DNA from 3 places in the Caenispirillum bisanense genome. Region 1 is predicted to be linked to each of the others. Evidence: predicted binding sites of a transcription regulator. Region 1 holds the regulator's gene; each other region holds the start of a gene.
The links. Region 1 encodes PhoB, which activates phosphate uptake and scavenging genes when phosphate is short. Its sites were predicted from a motif close to TNTCATAAAACTGTCA; they were not measured.
Positions count from the first base shown of each region.

Region 1 (9,904 bases):
GACGGCGGCCCCTGATGGGGCCGCCGTTTTGCTTGCATCACAAGGAGCTTCAGGTCTTTCAGACCTGTTTCACCTTCGGTTCCCGGGGCCAGTAGCGCACCTGCTTGGCCGCCGCGACGAACTGCGCCACGTCGGCCGCCCCGTCCAGGCGCACGCAGCCGTCGTCCAGGTCGGCGAAGATGCCCGCCTTCTCCAGCAGCGCCTGCGCCGGCGGCAGCCAGCCGATGATCTTCATGTGGGCGAAGGCGTCGGTGACGAAATCGCGCGCCGTCGCCTCCCGCGCCAGCAGGTCGGCGCCCTGCGGCCCCGGCGCCACCACCACCGCATCGAATACGACGGAGGGGCCGCCGTCGATCTTCTCGTCGCCCTCGATCCAGCTCCGGTCGGAGGCCTCGACGCCGCCGATGTGGGGCACCACCACCTTCATCATGGCGCCTTCCGCTGTCAGGGCGCTGCGCAGGGCGCCGAGGACGGCGGCATCCACCCCGTCGGTCACCAGCACCCCCACCTTGCGGCCCTTCAGCGTCTTCATCTGCCGCTCCAGGATGGACAGCGCCGGCGACGGCGGCAGGTCCATGCGGGTCGGCATAGCGGCCGGCGCCTTTTCCGGCAGGTCGCGCAGGCGCAGGCGCTCCGCCACCGCCTTGGCCAGCCCCTCGTCGACGTTGCGCAGGTGGCTGACGACGCGGGCGCGGATGGCCGGCGTTTCCACCTTGCTCAGCTCGAAGGTGAAGGCATCGATGATGTGGCCCTGCTCCACCTTGGTCTGGCTGATGTAAAACTGCCGCGCCTGCGAGTAATGGTCGGCGAAGGTTTCCGACCGTTCGCGCAGCTTGCGCCCCTCCACCGGGGCCGGATAGGTGCGGAAGCCGCGCTCGTGGGTCTCGCGCGGGATGTCGCCGCTCCACGAGTTGGGCTCGTAGTTCACCCGGCCGCGTGGGTTGAACATGGCCATGTGGCCATCCTGCTGCAGGTTGTGCCACGGACACTTGGGCGCGTTGATGGGCAGGTGGGTGAAGTTGGGGCTGCCCAGGCGCTTCAGCTGGGTGTCGAGGTAGGAGAAGTTGCGCCCGTGCAGCAGCGGATCGTCGGAAAAGTCGATGCCGCGGACGATGTTCTGGGTGCAGAAGGCCACCTGCTCCGTCTCGGCGAAGAAGTTGTCCACCATGCGGTCGAGCACCAGCCGCCCCACCGGCTCCACCGGCACCTCTTCCTCGGGCACGATCTTGGTCGGGTCGAGCACGTCGTACCAGAAGGCTTCCGCCTGCTCCTCGGTGAACACCTGCAGGCCCAGTTCCCATTCCGGGTAGTCGCCGGCCTGGATGGCATCCCACAGGTCGCGGCGGTGGAAATCGGGGTCGGCGCCGTTGATCTTCAGCGCCTCGTTCCACACCACCGACTGCATGCCGAGCTTGGGCTTCCAGTGGAACTTGACGAAGTGGGAGACGCCCTCGGCATTGACCAGCCGGAAGGTATGGACGCCGAACCCTTCCATCATGCGGAAGCTGCGCGGGATGGTGCGGTCGGACATGATCCACAGCGCCATGTGGATGCTTTCCGGCGTCAGCGAGATGAAGTCCCAGAAGTTGTCATGGGCCGTCTGCGCCTGCGGGAAGCCGCGGTCGGGCTCGTCCTTGGCGGCGTGGACGACGTCGGGGAACTTGATGCCGTCCTGGATGAAGAAGACCGGGATGTTGTTGCCGACCAGATCCCAGTTGCCTTCCTTGGTGTAGAACTTCACCGCGAAGCCGCGCACGTCTCGCGCCAGGTCGGCCGAGCCCTTGTTGCCGGCGACGGTGGAAAAGCGCACAAACACCGGCGTGCGCTCCCCCTGCCGCTGGAACAGGTCGGCGCAGGTGAGATCGGCCAGCGACCGGTAGGGCTCGAAGAAGCCGTGGGCGCCGTAGCCGCGGGCGTGGACCACCCGCTCGGGGATACGCTCGTGGTCGAAGTGGAACAGCTTCTCGCGGAAGACGAAGTCTTCCATCAGCATGGGGCCGCGGCCGCCCACCTTCAGCGAGTTCTGGTCGTCGGCGATGGGCACGCCCTGGTTGGTGGTGAGCGCCGGCCCGCCGGTGCCCTCCGCCGTCTGGTGGGTCTCGCCGCCGCGCCCCGCCAGATGCTGCTGATCGCCATAGGTGCGCGGCTGGTAGCCGCCGTTGTCGCCGGTGGATGCCATCGCTGAAGCCCTTTTCAGAAAAGTTCTAAATCAGGGCGTCAACGACAGGAGCGGCGCGACGGTTCGGCGGCTCTTTCTTACTACGGTTGTACATCGAAAGTCGGGCCGGCCACCCGCCGGCCCGACGTTTCAGGCGATGACGGCGTTGGCGTCCAGGGCGTAGCCGGCGGCGCGCACGGTGCGGATGACGTCCTGCTCCGTCTCGCCGTTCAGCGCCTTGCGCAGGCGGCGGATGTGGACGTCGACGGTGCGCGGCTCGACATAGATGTCCGGCCCCCACACGGCGTTCAGCAGTTCCTCGCGCGAGAACACGCAGCCGGGATGCTCCATCAGGAACTGCAGCAGGCGGAACTCGGTCGGGCCCAGGTGGACGTAGCGGCCGGCGCGGGTGACGCGGTGGGCCGACAGGTCCATGGTGATGTCTTCGTAGGTGAGCACGCCCTTGCTCTGCGCCACCGGCTGCGAGCGCCGCAGCAGGGCACCGATGCGGGCCATCAGCTCGGGCATGGAGAACGGCTTGGTGATGTAGTCGTCGGCACCGGTGTTGAGGCCGCGCACCTTGTCGCTTTCCTCGCCGCGGGCGGTGACCATGATGATGGGCACGTCGCGGGTCGCCGGCTTGCGGCGCAGCTGGCGGCAGACCTCGATGCCCGACATCATCGGCAGCATCCAGTCGAGCAGGATGAGGTTGGGCGTGTTCTCGGCGGCGACCGTCAGCGCTTCCTCGCCGTCGGTGGCCTCGACGACGCGATAGCCTTCCTTCTCCAGGTTGTAGCGGAGCATGGTGACGAGGGCGATTTCGTCCTCGACGATCATGACAAGCGGCTTCATCTCTGCGTCTACTCCGTCGCGTCCTTGGCCCTGGCCGGTGCGTCCTGCGCCGGCAGGCTGTAGTCCTGGTCGGCCCCCTTGGGCCGCTGGCCGCGCAGGGGCGTGCCCTGGACCAGGAAATGGATGGTTTCCGCAATGTTGGTGGCGTGGTCGCCGATGCGCTCGATGTTCTTGGCGATGAACATGAGGTGCGTGCAGGCGGTGATGTTGCGCGCATCCTCCATCATGTCGGTGACCAGTTCGCGGAACAGGCTGGTGTGCAGCTCGTCCACTTCCTCGTCCCGCTGCCAGACGTCGATGGCCTTGCGCACGTCGCGTTCGACATAGGCGTCGAGCACGTCGTTGATCAGTTCCTGCACGATGCGCCCCATGCTGGGCACCGCCGCCACCGGCCGCACCAGCGGCAGCTGGTTGAGCACCAGCACCCGCTTGGCGACGTTGGCGGCATAGTCGCCGATGCGCTCGACGTCGGCGGCGATCTTGAGGGCGCCGACGGCGTTGCGCAGGTCGTCGGCCACCGGCTGGCGCAGGGCGATGAGGCGCACGACGCAGGCGTGCACCTCCTGCTCCATCTCGTCGACCTTGGCGTCGGCGGTGACGACGCGGGCGGCGAGGTCGCTGTCGCGCCGCGACAGGGCCTGCAGGGCCGAGGCAAGCTGCGCCTCGGCCAGGCCGCCCATGCGGACGATCATGTCGCCCAGGTCGCGCAGCTCCTCGCCGAAGGCGCTGACCGTGTGCTCTGAAGGACGCTGTTCCACGGTGCCTCTCCTGCTTCGACCGCTGCTGCGGCGGGGCGGGGGTTACCGGCTCAGCCGAAGCGGCCGGTGATGTAGCCCTGCGTCAGGCGGTGCTGCGGGTTGGTGAAGATCTGTTCGGTGTCGCCGCACTCCACCAGGTTGCCCAGGTGGAAGAAGGCGGTGCGCTGCGAGACGCGGGCCGCCTGCTGCATGGAGTGGGTGACGATGACGATGGTGTAGTTCTGCCGCAGCTCGTCGATCAGTTCCTCGATCTTGGCCGTGGCGATGGGGTCCAGCGCCGAGCACGGCTCGTCCATCAGGATCACTTCCGGGCTGACGGCGATGGCGCGGGCGATGCACAGGCGCTGCTGCTGGCCGCCCGACAGGCCGGTGCCGGGCTGGTCCAGGCGGTCCTTCACCTCGGCCAGCAGACCGGCCCGTTCCAGGCTGGTCATGACGATCTCTTCCAGCTCGTCCTTGTGGCGGGCGATGCCGTGGATGCGCGGGCCGTAGGCGATGTTCTCGAAGATGGACTTCGGGAACGGGTTCGGCTTCTGGAACACCATGCCGACGCGGGCGCGCAGCTGCACCACGTCCACCCGGCGGTCGTAGATGTCGTCGCCGTCGAGCGTGATGGTGCCGGTGACGCGGGCGCTGTCGATGGTGTCGTTCATGCGGTTCAGGCAGCGCAGGAACGTCGACTTGCCGCAGCCCGACGGACCGATGAAGGCGGTCACCTCGTTCTGCTTGATGTCCAGGGCGACGTCCTTGATGGCGTGCTTGTCGCCGTAATAGACGTTGGCCTTGCGGGCGGAGACCTTGGCCTTCTCGCCCGGACCGACGAGCGGCGACCCGGCGGTGCCCTGCGGCGCGGCGGCGGCGGCGTCGGTCTGGACCTGGGCGGCGGTGGCTTGGCTGTTCATGGCGGGTCCTACCAGCGGCGTTCGAACTTCTTGCGGAGAAGGACGGCAGCCGCGTTCATCACCACCAGGAAGGCGAGAAGAACCATGATGGCCGCCGAGGTGCGGGCAACGAAGGCACGTTCCGGGCTGTCGGCCCACAGGAAGATCTGCACCGGCAGAACGGTCGCCGGGTCCATGGGGCCGCCGGGAATGTCGACCACGAAAGCCACCATGCCGATCATCAGCAGCGGCGCCGTCTCGCCCAGGGCCTGGGCCATGCCGATGATGGTGCCGGTGAGCATGCCGGGCATGGCCAGCGGCAGCACGTGGTGGGTGATCATCTGCAGCTTGGAGGCCCCGACCCCCAGCGCCGCCTCGCGGATGGAGGGCGGCACCGACTTCAGCGCCGCGCGGCTGGCGATGATGATGGTCGGCAGGGTCATGAGCGTCAGCACCAGGCCGCCCACCAGCGGCGCCGATCGCGGCAGGCCGAACAGCTGCAGGAACACCGCCAGGCCGAGCAGACCGAACACGATGGACGGCACCGCGGCGAGGTTGTTGATGTTCACCTCGATCAGGTCGGTCCACTTGTTCTTGGGCGCGAATTCCTCAAGGTACACCGCCGCCGCCACGCCGATGGGGAAGGACAGCGCCAGCGTCACCATCAGGGTGTAGAAGCTGCCGACCACCGCGCCCCAAATGCCGGCCAGTTCCGGCTGGCGGGAGTCGCCGTTGGTGAACAGGATGGTGTTGAATTCCGAGTCGACCAGGCCGCGGTCCTGCAGGGCCTGGAACCACGCCACCTGCCGGTCGTTGACGCGGCGCTGGCTTTCCGGCAGCGCGATGTCGATCTGGCCCTTGTAGAGCAGGTCGAAGTCCGACGACACCGGCGCCTCGACGATCACCTCGCGGCCGACCAGTTCCGGGTTCTCGCGGATCATGGCCTGCAGGGCGAAGGTGGCGCCGTCCGACAGGATGGCATAGAGCTGGCGCTTCTCCGCCCGGCCTTCCACGTCGGGGAACTGGGCGTCCAGGGCGGCGCGCAGCGGCGTGGCGAAGTTGGCGAAGGCGATGCTTTCCGGCGTCACCTCGCCCTGGGCATTGGCGACCAGCTCGCGCTCCACCGTCACCGGCAGTTCCAGCACGGTGGTGGTGAAGGCGGGGTAGCCCTTGGCGATGATGGTCGCGAACAGCGTCGCAAGCATGCTGAGCGCGATCAGGATGGCGATGATGCCATAGGCGCGGAAGCGCTTCTCCGCGCGGTAACGGGCGGCGAGCCCGGCGTTGACGACGTCGGTGATGTTGCGGCTCACGGTCGGTCCCTCGGCAGCCACGGTGGCGGCTGGATCATAGGCTTTAGGAGAACGGGGTGCCATGCTCCAGGCTCCTTACTCGTACTGCTCGCGGTACTTGCGCACCACATGGAGGGCGATGACGTTCAGCACCAGCGTCACCACGAACAGCACCAGGCCAAGGGCGAAGGCCGCCAGGGTCTTCGGGCTGTCGAACTCCTGGTCGCCGACCAGCAGGGTGACGATCTGCACGGTGACGGTGGTGACCGCCTCGAAGGGATTGGCCGTCAGGTTGGCGGACAGGCCGGCCGCCATGACCACGATCATGGTCTCGCCGATGGCGCGCGACACGGCGAGCAGGATGCCGCCCACCACGCCCGGCAGCGCCGCCGGCAGGATGACCCGCTTGATGGTCTCGCTCTTGGTGGCGCCGAGGCCGTAGGAGCCTTCGCGCATGGCATTGGGCACGGCGGTGATCACGTCGTCCGACAGCGAGCTGACGAAGGGGATGATCATGATGCCCATGACGATGCCGGCCGCCAGGGCGCTTTCCGAGCTGATGGACAGGCCGAACAGGCCGCCGGTGTCGCGGAAGAACGGCGCCACGGTCAGGGCGGCGAAGAAGCCGTAGACCACGGTCGGGATGCCGGCCAGGATTTCCAGCACCGGCTTGATCACCGAGCGCACCTTGCGGGGGGCGTATTCGGCCATGTAGATGGCCGACAGCAGGCCGATGGGCACCGCCACCGACATGGCGATGAACGAGATCAGCAGCGTGCCGGCGAACAGCGGGATGGCGCCGAAGCCGCCCGACGAGCCCACCTGGTCGGCGCGGATGGAGATCTGCGGGCTCCAGTGGGTGCCGAACAGGAACTCCACCGGCGACACGCGGGCGAAGAAGCGGACGCTTTCGAACAGCAGCGACAGGATGATGCCGATGGTGGTGAAGACGGCGATGGTCGAGCAGACGATCATGAAGACCTTCACCGCCAGCTCGACGTCGTTGCGGGCCCGCAGGTCGGGCGACACCCGCTTCCAGCCCCAGCCGGCCCCGGCCACCGCCAGCGACAGCGCCACGGTGGTGAGCAGCCACGACCCGGTGGAGCGGATGCCGGCGTAGTATTCCGCCGCCTGGCGCACCAGCGGATCGCTGCTGCCGGCGATGTTGCCGGTGGCGGTGTTGCGGATGTCGGTGAGCAGAAGGCCGATGCGCGCCTCCGACAGCGGCTGCCCGTCGGCGCCGACGAAGGCCTGCGGCGGCAGGCTGGCGAGGGTCAGCTGCGTCGCGATGGTGGGCTCGAACAGCATCCACAGGCCAAGCAGCACGAACGACGGCACGCCGCACCACAGGGCGACGTACATGCCGTGATAGCTCGGCAGGGAGTGAAGCTTGCGCGTCTCGCCGCCGACGACGGCAACGGCACGTCCGCGTCCCATGCGGAAGCCGACCACGGTCAGCACCAGCAGGACGACGATGAGGGTGAACGCTTGCATGGCCTCTCGCTACACCGGTGTAGGGGTAAGATCGGGTGCCGGTAATGCGGCTCGGCGACGAGTATGGATCAATGAACGACTTGTCGAGTCATTACTGCCGGGGCGGCAGGCGGCCGGCGGACCGCCGGAACATGGCAACGGTGGCCGGCCAGATCGGCCGGCCACCGCGTCCATTCCGTCGCGGATCAGTGCGACGCCTTCAGCTGCTCCAGGCTGACGGCCTGCAGGCCCTCGGCGGAGGCGCGGAACTGCTCGCGCTCGGCCTGCGGCATGGCGATCAGGCCCTTGTCGGCGAGGTAGCCGTCGGCGCTCCAGGCGCGCTCGCTGGTGTACTCGGCGATGAATTCCTTCATGCCGGGGATGGTGCCGACGTGGGCGCCCTTGGCGTAGACGAACAGCGGACGCGACACCGGGTAGGCGCCGTTGGCGATGTTGTCGTAGGTCGGCTCCTGGCCGTCCACCTTGTGGCCCTTGATCTGGCCGGCGTTCTGGTCAAGGAACGAGTAGCCGAAGATGCCGAAGGCCTTGGGGTTGGACTCGAGCTTCTGGACGATCAGGTTGTCGTTCTCGCCGGCTTCGATGTAGGCGCCGTCTTCACGCACCTGCTGGCACACGGCCTTCTTGTCGTCCTTGCCGACTTCGACGCCGGTGGCCTTCAGGGCGGCTTCGCAGCCAACGTCCATCACCATCTCGACGAAGGCGTCGCGGGTGCCGGAGGTCGGCGGCGGGCCCAGGACTTCGATCTTCTCGGCCGGCAGGGCCGGGTTGATCTGGTTCCAGGTGGTGTAGGGGTTGGCGACGATCTTGCCGTCGACCGGCACCTGCTTGGCCAGCGCCAGGAAGATGTCCTTGCGGGTCAGGTCGGCATCGGGGCCGGACTTGGAGTTGGCGATGACGATGCCGTCATAGCCGACCTTCATCTCGACCACGTCGTTGACGCCGTTAGCCTGGCACTGCTCCAGCTCCGACGCCTTCATGCGGCGCGAGGCGTTGGTGAAGTCCGGGTGCTCGGTGCCGACGCCGGCGCAGAACAGCTTGAAGCCGCCGCCGGTACCGGTGGACTCGACGATCGGGGTCTTGTTGCCGGTGGCCTTGCCGAAGTTCTCGGCAACCGTCGTGGTGAACGGATAGACGGTGGACGAGCCGACGATGCGGATCTGGTCGCGGGCTTCCGCGGCGCCGGCGACGGCGACGGTGGCAACGGCGGCCAGGGCGAGGGTCTTCTTGAGCACAGGGACCTCCAATTGGTCAGTCGAGCATAGGGGGCTCTAATGAAGCCGGGCCGTGGGATGCGGCCTGGCGGCCACCGATCCTCGGCGTGGGGCAGACTGTAGTCAGGATTGGAGTCGCCTTTGTGACAGAACTTTTAAACTTATGTGACAACGCCCATCGTTTTAAAAATGCCAACAAGACCAACGGGTTAGACAACAGCCGCCGGTTGTCTGGGGGCCGCCGGCCGGGCCGCCGCGCCGCCACCGCCGGCTCCGGCGGGGATCGCTGTCACAATCGGGTGAGGCCGGAGGAAAAGGCAGGCCGTTGAGTCGCCGCCGGTCGGGCAATCGGACCGGCCCCGGCCGCCCGCCAGGCCGCGGCGGACGCGACGTTCCGGCCTCGGCGCGCCGCCTCTCCTGCCCCTCCGGGCGGGCGGACCCTGCACTTTCGGTCCATAACGGCATTTGCCTTCGGGGATTCATGCTGTAGCCTAAGGGCGCCCGCACCAGGGGGTTCGGGCAGGCACGACCACAACCAGGCGGCCGGCGAATGCCCAACGACAAGAAATCCAAGCGCCCCATCGAAATCGTCATCGCAGAGAAGAACCCGCTTCTGCAGAGCAGCCTCATCAAGCTGTTCGCCGGGGACGAGCGGTTCACTCTGCTTCACATGTGCCCGGACGGCGAGCGCTTCCTCGCCGCCTGCGACCGCATGAAGTTCGACGTCGGCATCATCGGGTGGGAAATGCCCTACCTTGACGGCCGCGGCGTGCTGGAAGCGCTGTCGACCCGGCAGGACAGCCCGCGCGTCATCGTCTACACCGGCTCCGGCAATCCCGATATTCCGCGCCAGGCCATGGCCTTGCGGGCGGCCGGGTTCTGCTCCAAGTCCGATCCGCCGGCGCAGCTGCTGGAAACGGTGGCCGCCGTTGCCGACGGGCGCATGATGTTCCCCTTCGTCGATGTCAGCCAGTTGGGCGCCGATCCGCTTGCCGGCCTGACCCGGCGCGAGCGCGAACTGCTGGCCTCGCTGGCCAGCGGCTTCACCAACCAGCAGATCGCCGAGAAGCTCGACATCTCGCTCAACACGGTGAAGTTCCACCTGAAGAACCTCTACGACAAGCTGGGCGTCAGCAACCGCGCCCAGGCGGTCGCCTTCTTCCTGAAGGGCCGCGAGCGCACCTGACCGGGCGCCCCGCCGCCTGTCGCCGCGCGTGCGGCGGGCGGGTGTTTCGTGTTGCATTCGGCGGGGCGGAGG
Region 1 is NZ_BAAAEP010000012.1:27,429-37,332, reverse strand. It holds gene ABD056_RS07615 (catalase) at 59-2,179, opposite strand; gene phoB (phosphate regulon transcriptional regulator PhoB) at 2,309-3,010, opposite strand; gene phoU (phosphate signaling complex protein PhoU) at 3,019-3,768, opposite strand; gene pstB (phosphate ABC transporter ATP-binding protein PstB) at 3,819-4,670, opposite strand; gene pstA (phosphate ABC transporter permease PstA) at 4,679-5,962, opposite strand; gene pstC (phosphate ABC transporter permease subunit PstC) at 6,038-7,435, opposite strand; gene ABD056_RS07585 (PstS family phosphate ABC transporter substrate-binding protein) at 7,621-8,667, opposite strand; gene ABD056_RS07580 (response regulator transcription factor) at 9,197-9,832, shown strand.

Region 2 (9,904 bases), on a different contig from region 1:
AGCTTCTGCTTCTTCTCCTCGGCGCTCATGCCCTCGGCGGCCTCGATCTTGGCGCGGTTCTTGAACAGCTCCAGCTGGCGGATGGGGATCAGCTGGGCGTTGGACGACGGCTGGAACGGCGCCCAGCCGAGGTCGGCCAGGATCTTGCGCTCGGTGTCCAGCTGCGCCGGGGTGCCGATGCGGCCGTAGCTCATGATGAAGGTCATGATGCGGGCCTTGGCGTCGGCGGCCAGTTCGCCGCGCCACACCAGCGGGTCGGACGGGATCAGCGGCGAGCGCCAGATCACCTTGATGTCCTTGGCCATGTCCGGGTGGGTGACCTGCATGCGGCGCAGGTTCTCGGTGTTGTTGGTGGCGACGTCCACCTGCTTGGTCGCGGCGGCGAGCAGGTTGGTCTCGTGGTTGGCGTTGCGCACGGCCGAGAAGCAGGTCTTCGGATCAGCGCCGTTCTGGGCGAAGACGTAGTAGGACGGCACCAGGAAGCCGGAGGTGGAGTTGGGATCGCCGTAGCCGAGGGTGAGCGACTTGTCGCACTTCAGCACGTCGTCCAGGCTGTTCAGCGGGCTGTCCTTGTGGGTCACCAGCAGCGACCAGTAGCCGGGGTTGCCCTCGACGTCGACGGTCTGGGCGAAGATCTCGCCGCCGGCGCGGTCCACCGCTTCCATGGCCGACTTGTTGCCGTACCACGCCACATCCACCTTGCCGAAGCGCATGCCTTCGATGATGCCGGCGTAGTCCGGGGCGAAGAAGGCGTTGATCTTCATGCCGGTCGCCTTCTCCATGTCGGAGAGGAAGGGCGTCCAGGTCTGCTTCAGGTTCTGGGTCGCTTCGGTCGAGATGATGCCGAAGTTCAGCTCCTTCGGCATGTCGGCGGCGAAGGCGCCGGCGCTGCCGGCCAGGGTGACGGCCGCGACCGAGGCGGCGGCAACAAGGGTGCGGAACTGCATGGCGGAGACACTCCCGTTCAGGACTGGATGAAGACGATGGGCGCGGATCAATGGGCGAAGGCCGGACGCACCGCGGCGGCGGAGCGGTCGGCCTCCAGGTCGTGGTCGGCATCGATCAGCAGTTCCTCGCTGTCGGCGCCGTAAAGATCGGTGAGGAAGGCAGGCGTCAGCACGGTCGAGGGGCCGTCGTGCACCACCTGTCCGGCGCGCATGGCGACCGTGCGCGGGCAGTAGCGGGCGGCGTAGTTGACCTGGTGCAGCGACACCACCACGGTGATGCCGTCCTCGCGGTTGATGGTGGCCAGCGCCTCCATCACCATGTTGGCGGAGGCGGGGTCGAGCGAGGCGATGGGCTCGTCGGCCAGGATCACCCGCGCCTTCTGCATCAGCGTCCGCGCGATGGCGACGCGCTGCTGCTGGCCGCCGGACAGGGTGGAGGCGCGCTGGGCGGCATAGTCCGCCATGCCGACGCGGGCCAGCGCCCGCATGGCGTCGCGCTTCTCCTCCGCCGAGAACAGGCCGAGGGTGCCGCGCCAGCCCGGAATGCGGCCGAGGGTGCCGATCAGCACGTTGGTCAGCACGCTCAGGCGGCCGACCAGGTTGAACTGCTGGAACACCATGCCGACATCGGCGCGGATGGCGCGGGCGTCGCGGCTGACGCGGCCGCCGGCCTGCATGGTGCGGCCCAGGATCTCCACCCGCGCGGCACCGCCGTTGCGGTCGGCGACGGTGAGGCCGGACAGGTGCCGCAGCAGGGTCGACTTGCCGGAGCCGGAGGCCCCGATCAGCGCCACCATCTCCCCGTCCGCCACCGACAGGGCGACGTCCGCCAGGGCGCGGTGATCGCGCTGGAACGACTTGCTCAGCTGGGAAACGGCAATGGCGGCCACGGCGCCTTCCTCTCTGCGGTGGGCTATGGCCGAAGGATATACCCGTCGATGGCGACTCTTTCGCGACCGGCGGATGAAAGTTCAATGAAACAGACCGAACCGCGAACATTCGCGAGCAGACATCCAAGTGCCGTCGTCTAGCTTGTCAGCATCAATGCTGCGGTGTAGTAAATCCCGCCATGAACAAAGGCCGTCTCGTCTATATCCTTGGCCCGTCTGGCGCGGGCAAGGACACGCTCATCGACCTCGCCCGTGCGGCGCTGGACGGCGGCGCCCCTGTGGTCTTCGCCCACCGCTACATCACCCGCCCCGCCAATGCCGGCGGCGAGGCGCATGTGGCGCTGACGGCGGCGGAATTCGACCTGCGCGCCCGCCACGGCCTGTTCGCCCTCACCTGGGACAGCCACGGCCTGCGCTACGGCATCGGGCGGGAGATCGACCTGTGGCTGGACGCCGGGCTGACGGTGGTGGTCAACGGCTCCCGCGGGCATCTGCCGCAGGCGGCGGAGCGCTACCCCGACATGGTGCCGGTGGTGATCCGCGTCGGCCTGGACGAACTGCGCCGCCGCCTCATCGCCCGCGGCCGCGAGACGCCGGAGCAGATCCTGGAACGGCTGGCCCGCGCCGCCGCCTTCCAGGTGGAGCACCCGGCCCTGGTGACCCTCGACAACTCCGGCCCGGCGGTCGAGGGCGGGCGGGCGCTGGAGGCGGTGCTGCGCACCGTGGCGGCCGGGAACCTGCCATAGGTAAGGCCTGCCCTCGACAAGTGGCCTATGCCCTTTTCCCGATTTCCCGCAGGGTCTTTCGGGCGTAGCCTTGTCTGCAGCTCCCACAGCGCCGCCACCCGGTTCCGGGCCCGACGCACGCACGAGGCATCGTGACATGCTGGTCGTCGCACTCGCCAATGTGGGCGTGGCCCTTGTCTGCGCCCTGATCGGTCTGGCTTCCGCCGGTCTGCCCATCGTTTCCGATGCCTGGCAGGCGGTTCTGGCGCCGGCCTCGGGCGTGGCGGCGGCGGCGGTGCTGGCCGGCGGGCTGCGGCTGCTGCCCGGCTCCATGATCGGCCTGGCGCTGGCGGTCAGCTGGCTGCGGCCGGATGCCCCGTGGCTGGCGCTCGGCGTCACCGTCTGCGTGGCCTTTGCCGCCGCCTGGGCCTCGGTCTACGCCCGCTATGCCGTCGATGACCGGCCGGCCGATCTCCTGTTCAGCCTGCGCGGGGTGCTTGCCTTCGTCGGGCTGGCGGCGGGCAGTTTCGCCGTGTGGACCGCCGCCCTCGGGGCGCTGGCGGAGATCATCCTGGCCGGCGGGTCGCGCGCCCATGAAGCCTTTGAAGGCTCCCTGCTGCGCTGGAGCATCAGCCATTTCGTCGCCGTCGCGGTGATCGCCCCGCCGGTGATCGCCGCCACCGCCGGCGGCCTGCGCATCGCCGCATGGCGCGGGGCCGGGCGATTGCTGCTGTGGGGCGCCATGGCGGCACTGGCCGCCGTCACCTTCACCGCCGGGCCGGGCCACGCCGGGGTGGGACCGGCCCTGCCCTTTCTGGTGCTGCCGGTGCTGCTGACGGTCGCCGCCCTGTCGGCCGCCAAGACCTCCGCCGCCCTCACCGCCGTGGCCGCCGTCGCCTGGGTCGCCACCGTCAGCGGCACCAGCGTGTGGGGCGAGGTGACCGGCGTGCTCGACCTGATGCCGCTGGCCATGGTGCTGACCGCCTTCGCCGTCTGCGCCCTGCCCTTCGCCGCCCTGATGCGCGAGCGGCGCGAGGCGGTGGCGGCGCTGGCCGCCACCAATGCCGACCTGGAACAGCGCATCGCCGCCCGCACCGCCGAGGCCGTCGCTGGCGAGGCCCGCCTGCGCCACATGCTCGACGGCAGCCCGGTGGCCGCCTGCGTGGTGGAGCCCGGCGGCCGGCTGATCTTCACCAACACCGCCTTCCGCACCCTGTTCGGTCTGGCGGCCGGCGAGGCGGCGGAGTTCGATGTCTGCGCCCTCTATGAAGACCCCTCCGACCGGGCGGCGCAGATGGAGCGCCTGACCCGCGACGGCCTGGCGCTCGACATGGAATACCGCTACCGCCGCCGCGACGGCACGCCGGTGTGGGTGCTGGAGCATTCGGTGATGGCGGAATTCGACGGCGCGCCGGCCATCGTCGCCTGGATGGTGGACATCACGGCCCGCCATGCCGCCCTGCAGGAACTGGCCGCCGCCAAGGCGGAACTGGCCGTCCACCGCGACCAGCTGGCGCAGGAGGTGGCGGACCGCACCGCCGACCTGCAACGCGCCCGCGATGCCGCCGAGGCCGCCAACCGCGCCAAGACCGAGTTCCTGGCCAACATGAGCCACGAGCTGCGCACGCCGCTCAACGCCATCATCGGCTTCGCGCAGATGATCGAGAACGACCTGCTCGGCCCCGGCGCCACCGGCGCTTACCGCGACTATGCCACCAACATCCACCGGTCCGGCGGCCACCTGCTGGCGGTGATCGACGACATCCTCGACATGGCGCGGTTCGAGGCCGGCCGCCTGACCGTGGCCGACGACCGGGTGGAACTGACCGCCTGCATCGAGCGCGCCCTCACCCTCACCGCGCCGCCGCCCGGCAGCGACGCCCCCCAGGTGAGCCTGGACCTGCCCCGCCGCGCCCCGGCCCTGCGCGGCGACCGCCGCCGCATCGAGCAGATGCTGGTCAAGCTGCTGTCCAACGCCGTCCGCTTCACCGGCAGCGGCGCGAACGGCGGACACATCACCATCAGCCTCAGCCGCGAGCCGAGCGGCCACCTGCTGCTGGCCATCGCCGACACCGGCATCGGCATGACGGCGCAGGACATCGACCGCGCCCTGCGGCCCTTCGTGCAGGTGGATACCGGCCTCGGCCGCCGCTACGAAGGCACCGGCCTCGGCCTGCCGCTCGCCCGCGCCTTTGCGGAACTGCACGGCGGCAGCCTCGCCATCGCCAGTACGCCCGGCGCCGGCACCACCGTCAGCGTCCGCTTCCCGCCCGACCGGGTGCTGGAGCCCTATGCCGTGGCATCGCCCCAGGCGCAGCCGCAGGCGGAGAGCGCCTGAGGTCAGGCGCGGGCCCAGCCCTGGCGGAACACCACCACCAGCACAGCCGGCACCAGGCAGGCGGCCACGAAATCGTGCGCCGCCGCCGCCGCGCGCTGGCCGTACAGCAGCGCATCCACCAGTTCCATGGCCAGCGACAGCAGCACCACCGGCGCCAGGGTCGGCCAGTGGCCCATGGGGCGGCGGAACACCACCACCGTCACCAGCAGTACCACCAGCCCCAGCAGCATGTGGCTGAAGTCGTTGTCGAAGGGGATGGCGCCGAAGACGGACCGCTTGATGTCCAGGTACATGGACGAGACCTTTCACGCATCACTTCAGGAATCGGACGGCCGCCGCAGTCTACCCGCGACGGCCGCCGGTTGTCTTCCCGCCGATGCGTGCCGCTGTTGCGGGTCGGCCTCAGGGGCAGGGGTTGGGATTGTCGGCGTGAACGGCCTCGATCTCCTCCCGCACCTCGGCCGGCAGGGTCAGGTCGGCGCTGTCCAGGTTGCTGCGCAGCTGGTCCAGGGTGGTGGCGCCGATGATGGTGGAGGTGACGAAGGGCTGCGCCGTCACATACGCCAGCGCCATCTGCGCCGGATCGAGCCCGTGGCGGCGGGCGATGTCCACGTACTTGCCGGTCGCCGCCACCCCGCGCGGCTTGACGTAGCGGCCATAGCGCTGCGGGAACAGGGTCAGGCGGGCGCCCGGCGGCTGGCGGCCGTCCAGGTACTTGCCGCTCAGCACCCCGAAGCCGAGCGGGCTGTAGGCGCACAGGCCGACGTCCTCGCGGATGGCGCATTCCGCCAGCCCCACCTCGAAGCTGCGGTTGAGCAGGTTGTAGGGGTTCTGGATGGCCGCCGGGCGCGGCAGGCCGCGGCTCTCGGCCAGGGCGACGGAGCGCATCAGCCCCCACGGCGTTTCGTTGGACAGGCCGATGTGGCGGATCTTGCCGGCCTGCACGCACTCCTGCAGGGCCGCCAGACTGTCTTCCAGCGCTACGAACTCGGCATCGGGCTGGTGCTGGTAGCCGAGGCGGCCGAAGTAGTTGGTCGGCCGGTCGGGCCAGTGCAGGTAGTAGAGGTCGATGACGTCGGTCCGCAGCCGCTTCAGGCTGCCTTCCACCGCCGCCAGGATGTTGGCGCGGTCGAGCCGCCGGCCGCCGCCGCGGATCCACTCCATGCCGCCGGGACCGGCGACCTTGCTCGCCACCACCAGACGGTCGCGGCACCCGCGGCTCTTCAGCCAGCGGCCGAGGATTTCCTCGGTGCGGCCCTGGGTCTCGGCGCGCGGGCTGACCGGGTACATCTCGGCCGCATCAAGGAAATTGACGCCGCCCTCGCGCGCCAGGTCCATCTGGTCGAAGGCCTCGGCCTCGGTGTTCTGCTCGCCCCAGGTCATGGTGCCGAGACAGAGGGCGGAGACGGTGAGGCCGGTACGGCCGAGCGGGCGCTGCTGCATGCGGGCTGCCTTCCTTTCGCGGCGGGAGTGAACGCCCCTTCATAGTGGGATGCCGGCGGCGCCGGCGCCAGGGCCGCTCTGCCGTCGTCAGATCAGGAACAGCCGGTCCAGCGCCTCCGCCAGATCATCGCCGAACTGCGGCCCCTTGTGGATGACCGGCACGTCCTTCGGCAGCAGCTTCAGGTAATCGTCGTCGGGCGGCAGGCTGGTGATGAGGGCGGTGGGGGTGTTGCGGGTGGCCGGCATGGAATGCAGGCCGATCACCAGGTCGATGCCCGACAGTTCCGGCATCACCGCGCCGACGATGACCAGGTCGGGCTTGGTGCGCACCACCACCGCCAGGGCGTCGAAGGTGTTGGCGATGGTGTGGGTGCGGTAGCCGCACTGCTGCAGCTCGCGCTCGACGAAATGGGCGGCGGCGCCGTAGGGCATGACCAGCAGCACCTCGACGTCCCGTACCTCGATGTCGCCCACCGAGAAGCCCGCCTTGGGCGGCAGGCGGCGGACCAGCCGGGCGGCTTCCGTCTCCAGCGGCAGGCGGCCCTCGACGATGTCGAGCAGGGTTTCGATGAAGTGTTCCAGGTCCTCGAAGGCGCGCGGCGGCAGGTGGCGCACCCCGGCCGGGTAGTCCTCCAGCCGCGCCGCCACCGCCCCGATGAGGCCGAGGCCCAGGTTGGCGGCCTCGCCCCGCAGGCGCATGGCGGCGCGCCGCACCTCGTGCACCATCTGGTCGGTCTTCACGCGGCCGTGGCGGGCATCCTCGACCAGCAGTTCCAGCCCGCGCAGCACCTCGCCGGCCTCGTCCAGGAAGGTGCGGCGCAGTTCGGTGACGATGTCGTCGACCACGGCTTCGCGGGTCAGAATCTCGGTCATGGCTCCCTCCCGCCCCCGAATGGCGATGTTCCCCCCACCATAGACCGCGGCGCCCGCAGTCGCCAGTGACACAGGCGCGGCACCGGGTTGCGACGGCGGCAGGGGGCAGCGGCGGAACCGCCTGCGCACCCAACGCCCGCCCACCCTCCACCACAGGTCGACAGCCGCCGACGCCGAAAGCCGCAGCAACGGCCGACTCCGCTCCGCCCGGACAGGCGACAGGCGTAAGCCCGGCAGGAAATAAGAATAAGCCCTCCTCCCGTGGGGATCTTTCATCCTTATCTTTTGTTATAATCTCCAACGGCGATGACCTCAGACCATAGTGCCGGTTTTCGGGATCTCGCCGCCCGGACGTCAGTCCCACCAAGATCCACAAGGAGGTGGTCCAGATGATGAGAACGGAACCGACGCAAGGCCACACGGTCCAGTGCCGGCTCTATCGGGTCTGCTGGAGCAATTCGATCACCCGCGAACGCGGCATGAGCGGCCCCATGTCGCTGGCGCAGGCGGAATTTCTGGTGCGCGACGAATCCATCGGCACCTCCTTCCGCCGCTTCTGGATCGAGCCGTGGATCGCCGCCGACACCATCGCCGACGACGAGGCGGTGCGCCCGCTGCGGCGCAAGGGGCCGGCCGCGCGCATGAACTGACGGCGCCCGCGTTGATGCCGGGGGTGCGGCGGTGCTACATAGGCGGCCCGGCCATCCGCTGCGACGAGGTTTCCCGTGCCCCCGGCTCCCCCGCTTCTCACGCTCAAGGACATCCACCTGTCGCTGGGCGACAAGGCGCTTTTCACCGGCGTGGAGGTGGCGGTCGGGCGCGGCGACCGCGTCTCGCTGGTCGGCCGCAACGGCTCGGGCAAGTCCACCCTGCTGAAGATCGCCGCCGGCGTCGTGCAGCCGGACGGCGGCGAGGTGTGGGTGCAGCCGGGCATCACCGTCGCCTACCTGCCGCAGGAGCCGGACGTTTCCGGCTTCGCCACCGTCCATGACTATGTCGCCGCCGGCCTGTCGGCGGCCCATGCGGACGACCTGCACAAGGTCGACATCCTGCTGGATGCGGTCGGCCTGACGCCGGACATGGACCCGTCCACCCTGTCCGGCGGCGAGGGGCGGCGGGCGGCCATCGCCCGGCTGTTCGTTTCCGGCGCCGACATCCTGCTGCTGGACGAGCCCACCAACCACCTGGACCTGCCGACCATCCAGTGGCTGGAAGAGGAACTGCTGAAGTTCCGCGGCGGCCTCGTGCTCATCAGCCACGACCGCGCCTTCCTCAACCGCCTGACCAACACCACCTTCTGGCTCGACCGCGGCGTCGTGCGCCGCAACGACGCCGGCTTCCGGGACTTCGACCGCTGGTCGGAGGAAGAGATGGCGCGCGAGGCGGCGGAACTGGAAAAGCTCGACAAGCTGATCGCCGAGGAAGCGGTCTGGGCTCACCGCACCCTGCCCGCCCGCCGGCGCCGCAACATGGGCCGCCTCAACCGGCTGGAAAGCCTGCGCCAGGAACGCGCCCAGAGCCTCGCCCGCACCGGCTCCGTCACCATGGAGGCGGAAACCGGCCAGGCCTCCGGCAAGCTGGTGATCGAGGCGGAGGGCGTCGCCAAGCGGTTCGGCGACCGCACCATCCTGCGCGACTTCCGCATCCGTGTCCTGCGCGGCGACAAGATCGGCATCGTCGGCCCCAATGGCGCCGGCAAGTCCACCCTGCTGAAGATCCTCACCGGCCAGCTGGATGCCGACGAAGGGCGCGTGCGGCTCGGCACCAACCTCAGCATGGTCTACCTGGACCAGCGGCGCAGCACGCTCGACCTCGACAAGACCATCTGGGACACCCTGGCCGACAGCGGCGGCGACCACATCAACGTGCGCGGCACGCCGCGCCACGTGGTCGGCTACATGAAGGACTTCCTGTTCGACGCCACCCAGGCCCGCAGCCCCGTCTCCAGCCTGTCGGGCGGCGAGCGCAACCGCCTGCTGCTGGCCAAGACCCTGGCGCGGCCCAGCAACTTCCTGGTGCTCGACGAGCCGACCAACGACCTCGACATGGATACGCTCGACCTGCTGCAGGAAGTGCTGTCCGAGTACGACGGCACGCTGCTGATCGTCAGCCACGACCGCGACTTCCTCGACCGCGTGGTGACCTCCACCATCCTGGTGCCGGGCGACGGCACCGCCATCGAATACGCCGGCGGCTACACCGACATGATGGCCCAGCGCGGCGGCGCCGCGCCGGTGGCGGAGGATCGGCAGAAACCCGCCGACAAGGCCACGCCCGCCCCCAAGGCGGCGGCGGAAAAGCCCAAGCCCCGCACCGCCAAGCTCAGCTACAAGCAGCAGCGCGACCTGGAACTGCTGCCGAAGCAGATCGAGGAGTTGACGGCCAAGGTGGAGACGCTGAACACCCGCCTCACCGAAGGCGACCTCTATCAGCGCGACCCGGCCGCCTTCCAGAAGACCGCCGAAGCCCTGGACGCCGCCCGCAGCGACCTGGAACAGGCGGAGGAACGCTGGCTGGAACTGGAGATGCTGCGCGAGGAAATCGAGTCCGGCGGCTGACGCACACAGCCCCGGCGACCATTGGGGCCGCCGGGGCTGTGCTTGGTCAGACGCGACGGCGCCGTCGTCAGGTGGTGTGCTGCTTGGTGCAGGCCGCGATGGCCGGGTTGGCGGCCACGAAGGTGGCGAC
Region 2 is NZ_BAAAEP010000041.1:35,116-45,019, reverse strand. It holds gene phnD (phosphonate ABC transporter substrate-binding protein) at 1-947, opposite strand, end outside; gene phnC (phosphonate ABC transporter ATP-binding protein) at 995-1,837, opposite strand; gene phnN (phosphonate metabolism protein/1,5-bisphosphokinase (PRPP-forming) PhnN) at 2,017-2,583, shown strand; gene ABD056_RS16575 (ATP-binding protein) at 2,720-4,900, shown strand; gene ABD056_RS16570 (hypothetical protein) at 4,903-5,193, opposite strand; gene ABD056_RS16565 (NADP(H)-dependent aldo-keto reductase) at 5,303-6,343, opposite strand; gene ABD056_RS16560 (Hpt domain-containing protein) at 6,431-7,216, opposite strand; gene ABD056_RS16555 (hypothetical protein) at 7,606-7,866, shown strand; gene ABD056_RS16550 (ABC-F family ATP-binding cassette domain-containing protein) at 7,942-9,774, shown strand.
Region 2: the regulator PhoB is predicted to act here: its motif matches at 1,912-1,927, upstream of phnC (phosphonate ABC transporter ATP-binding protein).

Region 3 (9,904 bases), on a different contig from region 1:
CCAGCTCCGGCGGCAGGCCGACCAGCGACATGAACGGCTCGAACACCGCCGCGATGTAGGGGATGGCGCCGAAATCCGACGCCAGCTTCACCGCCACCATGATGGGCACCATCAGCTTCAGCAGCACCCACCACACGCGCAGGGCGCTGCGGGCGAGATCGAGCAGGAAGGCCACGGGACGGGCGCGCAGCATGATGACTCCGGCAGATCGTCAGGGGGGAATGACAGGCCCCAGTGATAGCGCATCGGGCGCGGCAGGGGTGGTCAAAGATTGCCTCGCGGTGGCAGAATATTGCACGACTGCCCTTCCGCCCTTGCAAGGCTCCGCCGCCGCCATGGCCCTCGACCGCATCGACCGCCGCATCCTGCGCCACCTGCAGCAGGACGCCGACATCACCAACGCCGCCCTGGCGGAGGCGGTGGGCCTGTCGCCCTCCACCTGCCTGCGGCGGGTGCAGAAGCTGAAGGATCAGGGCGTCATCCGCCGCACGGTGGCGGTCATCGACCCGGCGGCGGTGGGGCGCGGGCAGACGGCGGTGGTGTCGGTGCAGCTGACCCACCACGGATCGCCCCAGCGCCAGGACTTCATCGCCCGCCTGCGGCGGGAACCGGCGGTGATGCAGGCCTGGGGCGTCACCGGCGAGCCGGACGTCATCCTGATCCTGCAACTGGGCGCCATGACCGAGTACCAGGGGGTGATCGAGCGCCTGTTCGCCCACGACCCGCTGGTGGAGCGGTTCTATACCTACGTCGCGGTGGCAACCTACAAGGACGTAAGCGCCGTGCCGCTGGACGAGGAATGAGGCCGGCACAGGAGCATGTCCAGGGCGTGGCGGATGGCCTCCACCTCCGGCAGGCCGGCGCCGTTGAGCAGGATGCCGAAGCCCTCGCCGCCCGCCTCCGCCACCCGCACCGAAGCCAGCAGCGTGTCGCCGCGCAGGACGTGGATGTCGCGGCACGGCCTTCCCCGCGACCACACCTCGCGGCTGGCGTCGATCACCAGCCCTTCCACCCACTGCGGTTGCCGCAGGCGGCCTTCGGCGAAGGCCCGCTCCAGCAGCGGGGTCACCACCGCGTCCAGGGTCTCCCGCGCCTGCTGTTGCCGCGCCTCGCCCACCGGGTCGAGCCGCATCCGCTCCGCCTGCTGTTCCCTCAGCAGGGCCTGCAGCACCGCATCGTCGTTCATGGTCCGCTCGCCCCTCCTCCTGCCTGACCGGCCCCAGGATGGCCGAACCCGGCGGCCACACAAACGAAAACCGGCGGCACCGCAGGGTGCCGCCGGTTGACGGTCCGATGGGAGTGTCTGCAGCCGATCAGCGGCTGTAGAACTCGACCACCAGGTTCGGTTCCATCTGAACCGGGTACGGAATGTCGGCCAGCTTCGGCGTGCGGATGAAGGTGCCGCGCATCGCCTTGTGGTCCACTTCCAGGTAGTCGGGGATGTCGCGCTCACCCGACTCGGAGGCTTCGATCACCATCGGGATCTGGCGGGACTTCTCGCGCACTTCCACCACGTCGCCTTCCTTGACCATGTACGACGAAATGGTCACGCGCTTGCCGTTCACCAGGATGTGGCCATGGTTGACGAACTGGCGGGCGGCGAACGGGGTCGGCACGAACTTCATGCGGTAGACGACGGCGTCCAGGCGGTGCTCCAGCAGGCCCACCAGGTTCTCGCCGGTGTCGCCCTTACGGCGCACGGCCTCGACGTAGTACTTGTGGAACTGCTTCTCGCTGATGTTGGCGTAGTAGCCCTTCAGCTTCTGCTTCGCCATCAGCTGGGTGCCGAAGTCGGACGGCTTGCGGCGGCGCTGGCCGTGCTGGCCCGGGCCGTACTCGCGCTTGTTGATCGGCGACTTGGCGCGGCCCCACAGGTTCACACCCAGGCGGCGGTCAATCTTGTACTTGGCTTCAATACGCTTCGACATGCGAGGCTCGATCCATTGAAAGGGTTGCGTAGCGGTTTTTGTCCGGTAGTCCCGATCCGCGAGCCGTTGCCGGCCCTGGTGGGCGGGGTGGTCGGACCTGCCGCCACCCGCATTCCCGGAAGGAAGCGCGCAGTATGCGCAAAACCGTGCCGGCGTCAAGCCCCGCCGGCGGCGCCGTCAGTGTCGGCATCGGTGTCGGTGGCGGCCTCCCGCCGCAGTGACCGCCACAGCACCTGCTCGCCGCCGATCACCCGCCCGGCCGGACGGAAGCCGCAGCGGTGGTAGAAGGCGACGGCGCCGGCGTTGTCCGGCCGCACCCCCAGGAAGACGCGCGGATGCAGCGGCCAGGCCGTCGCCATCTCGGCCGCCGCCGCCTCCAGCGCCGCGCGGCCGAGGCCCCGCCCCTGCGCTGCGGCGTCGATCAGCACGCGGTAGATCCACGGCGCCCGCTCGTTGCGGTCCAGGGCATACATGAGAAAGCCCACCACCTGCCCGCCTGCCGCCTCCACCACCGCCCGCGCCTGGCACTCCGGCATGGCGGCGGCTTCCTCCAGGGCGGCGGCGACGCCGGTGACGAAGGCCTGCTGCTCCGGCCGCACGCGCAGCGCCAGCAGGGCGTCGCGGCGGCATTCGGTCACCGTGTGCAGGCTGACCCTCTGCATGATGGCGGTGCGGTCCTCCCGTGGTGTCGGCGTCAGCGGTCGGGCAGCGCCGCCGCCCGCGCCTGCATGGCCTCCAGCTCGGTGGGTGCCAGCGGGATCAGGCCGGCATCGATGAGGTAGCCGTCGGGGCCCACCGCATCGTCGGAGACGAAGGCGCGCACGAAGCTCTTCAGCCCGGCGACGCGGCCCAGGTGGTCGGTCTTCAGATAGAAGTAGAGCGCCCGGAACAGCGGATAGCGGCTGTCGCGGATGGACTCCATGGACGGCTGCACGCCCTCGATGGCGGCATAGGTCAGGCGGCCCGGCGCTTCGGTGGCGGCGTGCAGGCCGACGATGCCGGCGGCATCGGGGCTAGCGGCGACGCGCTTGATCAGCTCGCCGTCGTCCTCGCCGACGTTGATGTAGGCGCCGTCTTCCCGCAGGGCGGCGCAGACGCGGCGCTTGTCCGCCTCCGCCAGACTGCTGATGTAGCTGTCGGCCTCGCAGGGGGCTTCCATCACCAGCTTGATCAGGCTGTCGCGGGTGCCCGAGGTGGGCGGCGGGCCGTAAATGCGGATCGCCACCTCTGGCAGGCCGGGGCCGATGTCGCGCCAGGTGCGGTAGGGATTGGGCACCAGCCGGCCGTCGATGGGCACCTGGGCGGCCAGCGCCAGCCACAGCTGGCGGCGGGTGAGGTCCAGCGGCTGGGCGCTGGAGGCCTGCACCACCACCAGGCCGCCATACCCGATCTTGAATTCGGTGAGGGCGTCGACGCCGTTGTCGTGGCAGGCGTCGATCTCGCTGTCGAGCACCCGGCGCGAGGCCAGCACGATGTCCGGCGTGTTGATGTCGAGGCCGGAGCAGAAGCGGGCGAAGCCGCCGCCGGTCCCCGACGACTCGACCACCGGCGTGCGGTGATGGCTGGTGCGCCCGAAGGCCTCGGCCACCCGGGTCGCGAATCCGTACAGGGTGGAGGAGCCGGTCACCCGCACGGTATCGCGGGCCGGCTGCTGCGCCACGGCCAGCGACGGCGCGACGACAAGGGTGGCGGCGACGACCAGAGCCGACGCCAGCGCACGGGTGACCATCATGGTTCGGTGCCTCTCCTGCTGCGAGGCGCTCAGACGAACGCCGACCAGAGGAGGAAGATAACCGCCGAGAGCAGGGCTGCAAGCGGAACCGTCACCAGCCAGGCGGCGACGATGGTGGTCAGGTGCTGGCGGCGCACCAGCCGGCGGCGCTTTGCCTTCTCCGCCTTGCGGTGGGCCTTCTCCAGCATCTGCTGCTGCGGCAGCACCGCCGGCGCGGAGGTTTCGCCGCCGTGCTCACCACTGCCGAGGGCGGCGCCGGTGGGGATGCCGCCGGCGGTCAGCGCCACGTCCGGCTTCATCTCGCGCCAGTGCCAGACGTAGCGGTTGGTGCGGAATTCGCGGAAGAAGCCGACGCCGAACACCGCCCCGACGGCGATGTGGGTGGAGGACACCGGCAGGCCGAATTCCGACGCCACGATCACCGTCAGGGCGGCCGCCAGGGCGACGCAGAAGGCGCGCGCCGGGTCCATCTTGGTGATCTTCTCGCCAACGGTGCGGATCAGCTTCGGCCCGAACAGCAGCAGGCCGCAGACGATGCCGAGGGCGCCCACCAGCAGCACCCAGCCGGGCACCACCACCTGCGCCTGCACGACTCCGGCCTGCACCGCCGCCACCACCGCCGCCAGCGGACCGACGGCATTGGCGACGTCGTTGGCGCCATGGGCAAAGGACAGCAGCGCCGCCGAGAAGATGAGCGGCCAGCGGAACAGCTCCCCCACCGCCCGGCGGCGGTTTTCCAGGCTGAGCGCGCGGCGCTCCACCGCCGGCCGGGTCACCGCCCAGGCGGCCACGGCAAGGCCGGCGCCGGTCGCCCAGATCAGCGCCGTCGGCGGCTTCCACAGCTGCTTCAGGCCCTTGGTGATGAGGTAGACGGTGAAGGCGAAGGTCATCAGGCCGACCAGCACCGGCACCCAGCGGCGGGCGGCGGCCAGCTTGTCGTCCTGCTCCAGCACCCGCACGGTGATGAACCACAGCAGCAGGGCGGCGATGAGGCCGCCAAGGGCCGGCGAGATGATCCAGCTGGCGACGATGGTGCTCATCACCGGCCAGTTGACGGCCGTCAGGCCCGCCGCCGCCACGCCGGCGCCGAGCACCCCGCCGACCACGGAATGGGTGGTGGAAACCGGCGCCCCGATGGCGGTTGCCAGGTTGATCCACAGGGCGCCGGCCAGCAGCGCCGACATCATCGCCCGCACGAAGACCTGCGCATCGGCCAGCGCCGACGGATCGACGATCCCGCGCGAGATGGTCGACACCACCTCCGCCCCGGCGATGAGGGCGCCGGCGGCCTCGAACACCGCCGCCACGATCAGGGCGCCCACCATGGTCAGGGCGCGCGAGCCGACCGCCGGGCCGACATTGTTGGCCACGTCGTTGGCGCCGATGTTGAGCGCCATGTAGCCGCCGATGACGCCGGCCGCGATGATGAAGGACGCATACTGCTGCCCCTCGGCAATGCCGAAGGTGACGGCGAAGACGGCCACCAGGAACAGCAGGGCCAGGCCGATCGCCCCGGCGCGCCGGCCGCTTTCGGCCGTCGCCACTTCCAGTTGGACGATCTTGTTGAGGTCCTTGTCGAGCGCGGTCTTCTTGGCCACGGGATGCCTGTCTGTGGGGGTCAGCGCGGAACGTGCAACGAGGCTCCGTCGGGTCAACGAACGACGGAGCCTCGTGTTACGAAAATTCGACGCTTTTATGACAGGCAGGGCGGCCGGAGGCAACGCCCAATGGCACCGTTTCCGCCGCCGTCAGCAGATGCGCGGCAGCTGTTCGCCGGCCAGCCACTCCACCACCCGGCGGCCGCCGAAGGCGGTGTCCAGCTGCACGAAACGGTGCTCGTCCTCCACCGCCCGGCCGATGATGGCGGCGTCACGGCCGAGCGGATGGGCCCGCATCACCTCCAGCAGCCGCTCGGCCCGCCCGGCGGGGCAGAAGGCCAGCAGCTTGCCCTCGTTGGCGACGCCGAGGGGGTCGATGCCGAGCATCTCGCAGGCGCCGCGCACCGCCGGGCGGATGGGCAGCGCCGCCTCGTCCAGGATGAGGCCGACGCCCGACTGCTGCGCCAGTTCGTTCAGGGTGGCGGCAACGCCGCCGCGGGTCGGATCGCGCAGGGCGTGGATCTCCGGCACCGCCGCCACCATGTCGGCCACCAGCCCGTGCAGGGGCGCGCTGTCGCTGACCAGGGCGGTGTCGAACTCCAGGTTCTCGCGCCTGGACAGCACGGCGATGCCGTGGTCGCCGAGGGTGCCGGAAACCAGGATGGCATCGCCGGGGCGGATGTTGTCGCCGGAGATGTGCAGGCCTTCCGGCACCACGCCGACGCCGGTGGTGGTGATGAAGATGCCGTCGCCCTTGCCGCGCTCCACCACCTTGGTGTCGCCGGTCACCAGCGGCACGCCGCTGGCCTTGCAGGCGCCGGCCATGAACTGGACGATGCGGGCGAGATCGGCCAGCGGCAAGCCTTCCTCGATGATGAAGCCGGCCGACAGCCACAGCGGCCGGGCGCCGGCCATGGCGACATCGTTGATGGTGCCGTGGACGGCCAGGCTGCCGATGTCGCCGCCGGGGAAGAACAGCGGCGAGATCACATAGCCGTCGGTGGACATCACCAGCCGGCCCGGCGGCGGGCTCATCATCGCCTGGTCGTTGCCCTGGGCGAGGTAGTCGTTGGCGAAGGCGGCGGCGAACAGCTCCGACACCAGCTGCGCCATGGCGCGGCCGCCAGCGCCGTGGCTCATGTCCACCCGGCCGTTGGCGAGGTCGAGCGGCTGCGGGAACAGGCGGCGGGTCATGCGGACAGGCTCCTCTGCGGCGACGACGACGACGACGACGGATCGCGGTGGCGGCCGTACAGCCAGTGGGCGGCGCAGGCCCCCTCGCCCGACACCATGCACGAGCCGATGGGCGAATCGGGGGTGCAGGCGGTGCCGAACAGCACGCAGTCCTGCGGTTGCTTGCGCCCGCGCACGATGTCGGCGCAGGCGCAGGACTTGGGATCGGGCACCGCGCGATAAGCCACGTCGAACCGCCGCTCGGCATCGAAGTCGGCGAAGGCCTCGGCGATGGCAAGGGCGCTGTCCGGCAGGGTGCCGAGACCGCGCCACTCGAACGACGGCCGCAGGGTCATGGTTTCGGCGATCACCGCCCGCGCCTTGGGATTGCCCTCGGCCGTGAGGGCGCGGACATAGGCGTTTTCCACCCGCGGGTCGCCCTCGTTCACCTGCCGCACCAGCATGGCGATGGCCTGCAGCAGGTCCAGCGGCTCGAACCCCGCCACCACCATGGCCTGACCGGCGGCGGCGAAGGGCGCATAGGGCGCCGTGCCGATGACGGTGGAAACATGCCCCGGCGCGACGATGCCCTGCAGCGGCGTCGCGGCGTCGTCGGCGAGGATGGCGCGCATGGCCGGCGGGGTCATCACATGGTTGCAGAAGACGCTGAAATTGCTCAGCTTCTCAGCCTTCGCCTGGAGCAGCGCGAGCGCCGTCGGCGGCGTCGTGGTCTCGAAGCCGATGGCGAAGAACACCACCTGCCGGCCGGGGTTCTCGCGCGCCAGCCGCAGGGCGTCCAGCGTCGACCAAACGATGCGCACGTCCGCCCCCGCCGCCTTGGCCTTGAGCAGGCTGACGCGGCCGGAGCCCGGCACCCGCACCATGTCGCCGTAGGTGCACAGGATCACGCCATGGTCGCGGGCCAGTTCCACCGCCGTGTCGATGCGCCCCACCGGCAGCACGCACACCGGGCAGCCGGGGCCATGGACCAGCCGCACCGCCTCCGGCAGCAGGTCGGCGAGGCCGTAGCGGGCGATGGTATGGGTGTGGCCGCCGCAGAACTCCATGAAGGTGTAGGACCGGCCGGGCTGGCAGTCGGCGGCGATGGCGGCGGCCACCTGCCGCGCCAGGGCGCCGTCGCGGAACTCGCTGGCGTACTTCATGGCCCCACCTCCTCCGCCAGGGTGCCCATTTCGCGCAGCAGGGCGAGGGTGCGGGCGGCTTCGTCGGGGTCGATGCGCGACAGGGCATAGCCGACGTGCAGCAGCACGTAATCGCCCACCGCCACGCCGTCGAGCAGGGCGAGGCTGACCACCTTCTCCACCCCCTCGATGCTGACGCGGCCCATGGCATCGGGCAGCAGGTCGACCACCTTGGCCGGGATCGCCAGACACATGGCGCGCTCTCCTCAGGGAAGGGAACAGGCCGCCGCCCAGGCCTGGCCCAGGCTGACGGCGGGATCGCCGGGACCGAGGCGCTGCGGACGCAGGACGCGCAAGCCCTGCCCCTCCAGCCGCGCCGCAAGGTCGGCCGACAACACCTTGTTGTAGAAGCAGCCGCCGGCGAAGGCGATGACGCCGGGCAGATCGCCGCGACGGCCCAGGGCCTGCATCACCCAATCCGCCACCGCCGCCGCCAGGGTGCCGTGGAACAGCGCCGCGCCGGCCGCCCGCTCCGCCTCGCGGCAGTCCGCCAGCGCCGCCAGCAGCGGCGTCAGGTCGAGCACGCCGGCGGCATCCACCGTCCAGCCGCCCGCCAGCACCTGCGGCGCCGTCACCAGCCGTTCCAGCGCCATGGGCGCCTGCCCCTCGAAGGCGGCCACCGGATGCACGTTCAGCAGGCCGCAGGCGGCATCGAACAGTCGCCCGGCGGAGGACGTCGGCGGGCAATTGACGCCGCGCGCCATGATGCGCGCCAGATGCGCCGCCGCCGGCTGGTCCGGCCAGCGCGCCGCCGTCTCGTCGCCGCGCCCGAGGGCGTGCAGCGCCGCCGCGCCCATGCGCCAGGGCTCCCGCGCCGCCACGTCGCCGCCCGGTTGCAGCAGCGGCGCCAGATGGCCGAGCCGCTCCATGCGGCCGCCGTTCACCAGCAGCAGTTCGCCGCCCCACGCCTGCCGGTCGGGGCCGAGGCCGAAGCCGTCGAAGGCGAGGCCCAGCAGCGGCCCGTCGTGACCGGCCTCGGCGGCGGTGGCGACGACGTGGGCGTGGTGGTGCTGCACCGCCACCGCCGGCACCCCCAACTCCGCCGCCAGGGCCGCCGCCAGACGGCTGGCGGGGAAATCCGGGTGCAGGTCGTGGGCCACCGCCGCCGGCGCCCGGTCGAGCCCGGTCAGCAGGGCGCGCGCCGCCGCTTCCATGCGGGTGATGGCGTCGGCGGTGTCGGTATTGCCGACATCCTGCGACACTCGCGCGCAGGGGCCGTCCACCACCGCCACCGTGTTCTTGAGGAAGGCCCCCAACCCCAGCACCGGCGGCACCGGCCGCGGCAGCGCCAGTTCGACGGCGATCACGAAGCCGCCGCCGCCAGCATGGCGTCGCGCCGTTCCTCGATCCAGCCGAGCCACTTGTGCAGGCCCTGGTGGGTGGTGGCGGACAGTTCGATCACCCGCAGGCCGGGGTTGACCCGGTGGGCCAGTTCCAGGCAGCGCGCCACGTCGAAGCGCACATGCGGCAGCAGGTCCACCTTGTTGAGGATCATCAGGTCGGCGCAGGCGAACATGTCGGGGTACTTGAGCGGCTTGTCCTCGCCTTCCGTCACCGACAGGATCACCACCCGCGCCGCCTCGCCCAGGTCGAAGGCGGCGGGGCAGACCAGATTGCCGACGTTTTCGATGAACAGCACGCTGCCGCGTTCCAGCGGCAGGTGATCGCAGGCATCGCCCACCATGGCGGCATCCAGGTGGCAGCCCTTGCCGGTATTGACCTGGATGGCGGGGGCGCCGGTCTCGCGGATGCGGTCGGCGTCGAAGGTGGTCTGCTGGTCGCCCTCGATCACCGCCACCGGCATGCGCGGCAGCAGCGCCCGCGTCGTCTCGCACAGCAGGGTGGTCTTGCCCGAGCCGGGGCTGGAGACCAGGTTCACCGCCACGATGCCGGCGGCGGCGAAGCGGGCGCGGTTGACGGCGGCCAGGTGGTCGTTGTGGCCGAGCACGTCCTGCTCGATCTTCACCAGCCGCGCCTGATCCAGCCCGGCGACGCTCACCCCGGCCGGACCGTGGCCGTAATGGATGTGGCCGTGGCCGTCATGGCTGTGGGGCACGCCGGCGGCGTGCAGGGCGGCGTGTTCGGGATCGTGCTCCCCGTGATGGTGGTGCTGATCCTTGCCCCGCCCGGCTTCGAGCGACCCTTGTCCGCATCCGCACATGGTGCACATCACTCGACCTCCAATTCCCGCACCCGCAGGTCGTCGCCTGCGGTGACCTGAAGCTTGTAGCCGCCGCAACGCGGGCAGGCATCGCCACGGCGGGCCAGCGG
Region 3 is NZ_BAAAEP010000047.1:4,410-14,313, forward strand. It holds gene ABD056_RS17630 (nucleoside recognition domain-containing protein) at 1-193, opposite strand, end outside; gene ABD056_RS17635 (Lrp/AsnC family transcriptional regulator) at 336-803, shown strand; gene ABD056_RS17640 (hypothetical protein) at 764-1,186, opposite strand; gene rpsD (30S ribosomal protein S4) at 1,314-1,928, opposite strand; gene ABD056_RS17650 (GNAT family N-acetyltransferase) at 2,084-2,590, opposite strand; gene ABD056_RS17655 (substrate-binding domain-containing protein) at 2,623-3,660, opposite strand; gene ABD056_RS17660 (inorganic phosphate transporter) at 3,690-5,258, opposite strand; gene hypE (hydrogenase expression/formation protein HypE) at 5,409-6,452, opposite strand; gene hypD (hydrogenase formation protein HypD) at 6,449-7,594, opposite strand; gene ABD056_RS17675 (HypC/HybG/HupF family hydrogenase formation chaperone) at 7,591-7,827, opposite strand; gene ABD056_RS17680 (Kae1-like domain-containing protein) at 7,840-8,940, opposite strand; gene hypB (hydrogenase nickel incorporation protein HypB) at 8,937-9,803, opposite strand; gene hypA (hydrogenase maturation nickel metallochaperone HypA) at 9,803-9,904, opposite strand, start outside.
Region 3: the regulator PhoB is predicted to act here: its motif matches at 5,346-5,361, upstream of ABD056_RS17660 (inorganic phosphate transporter).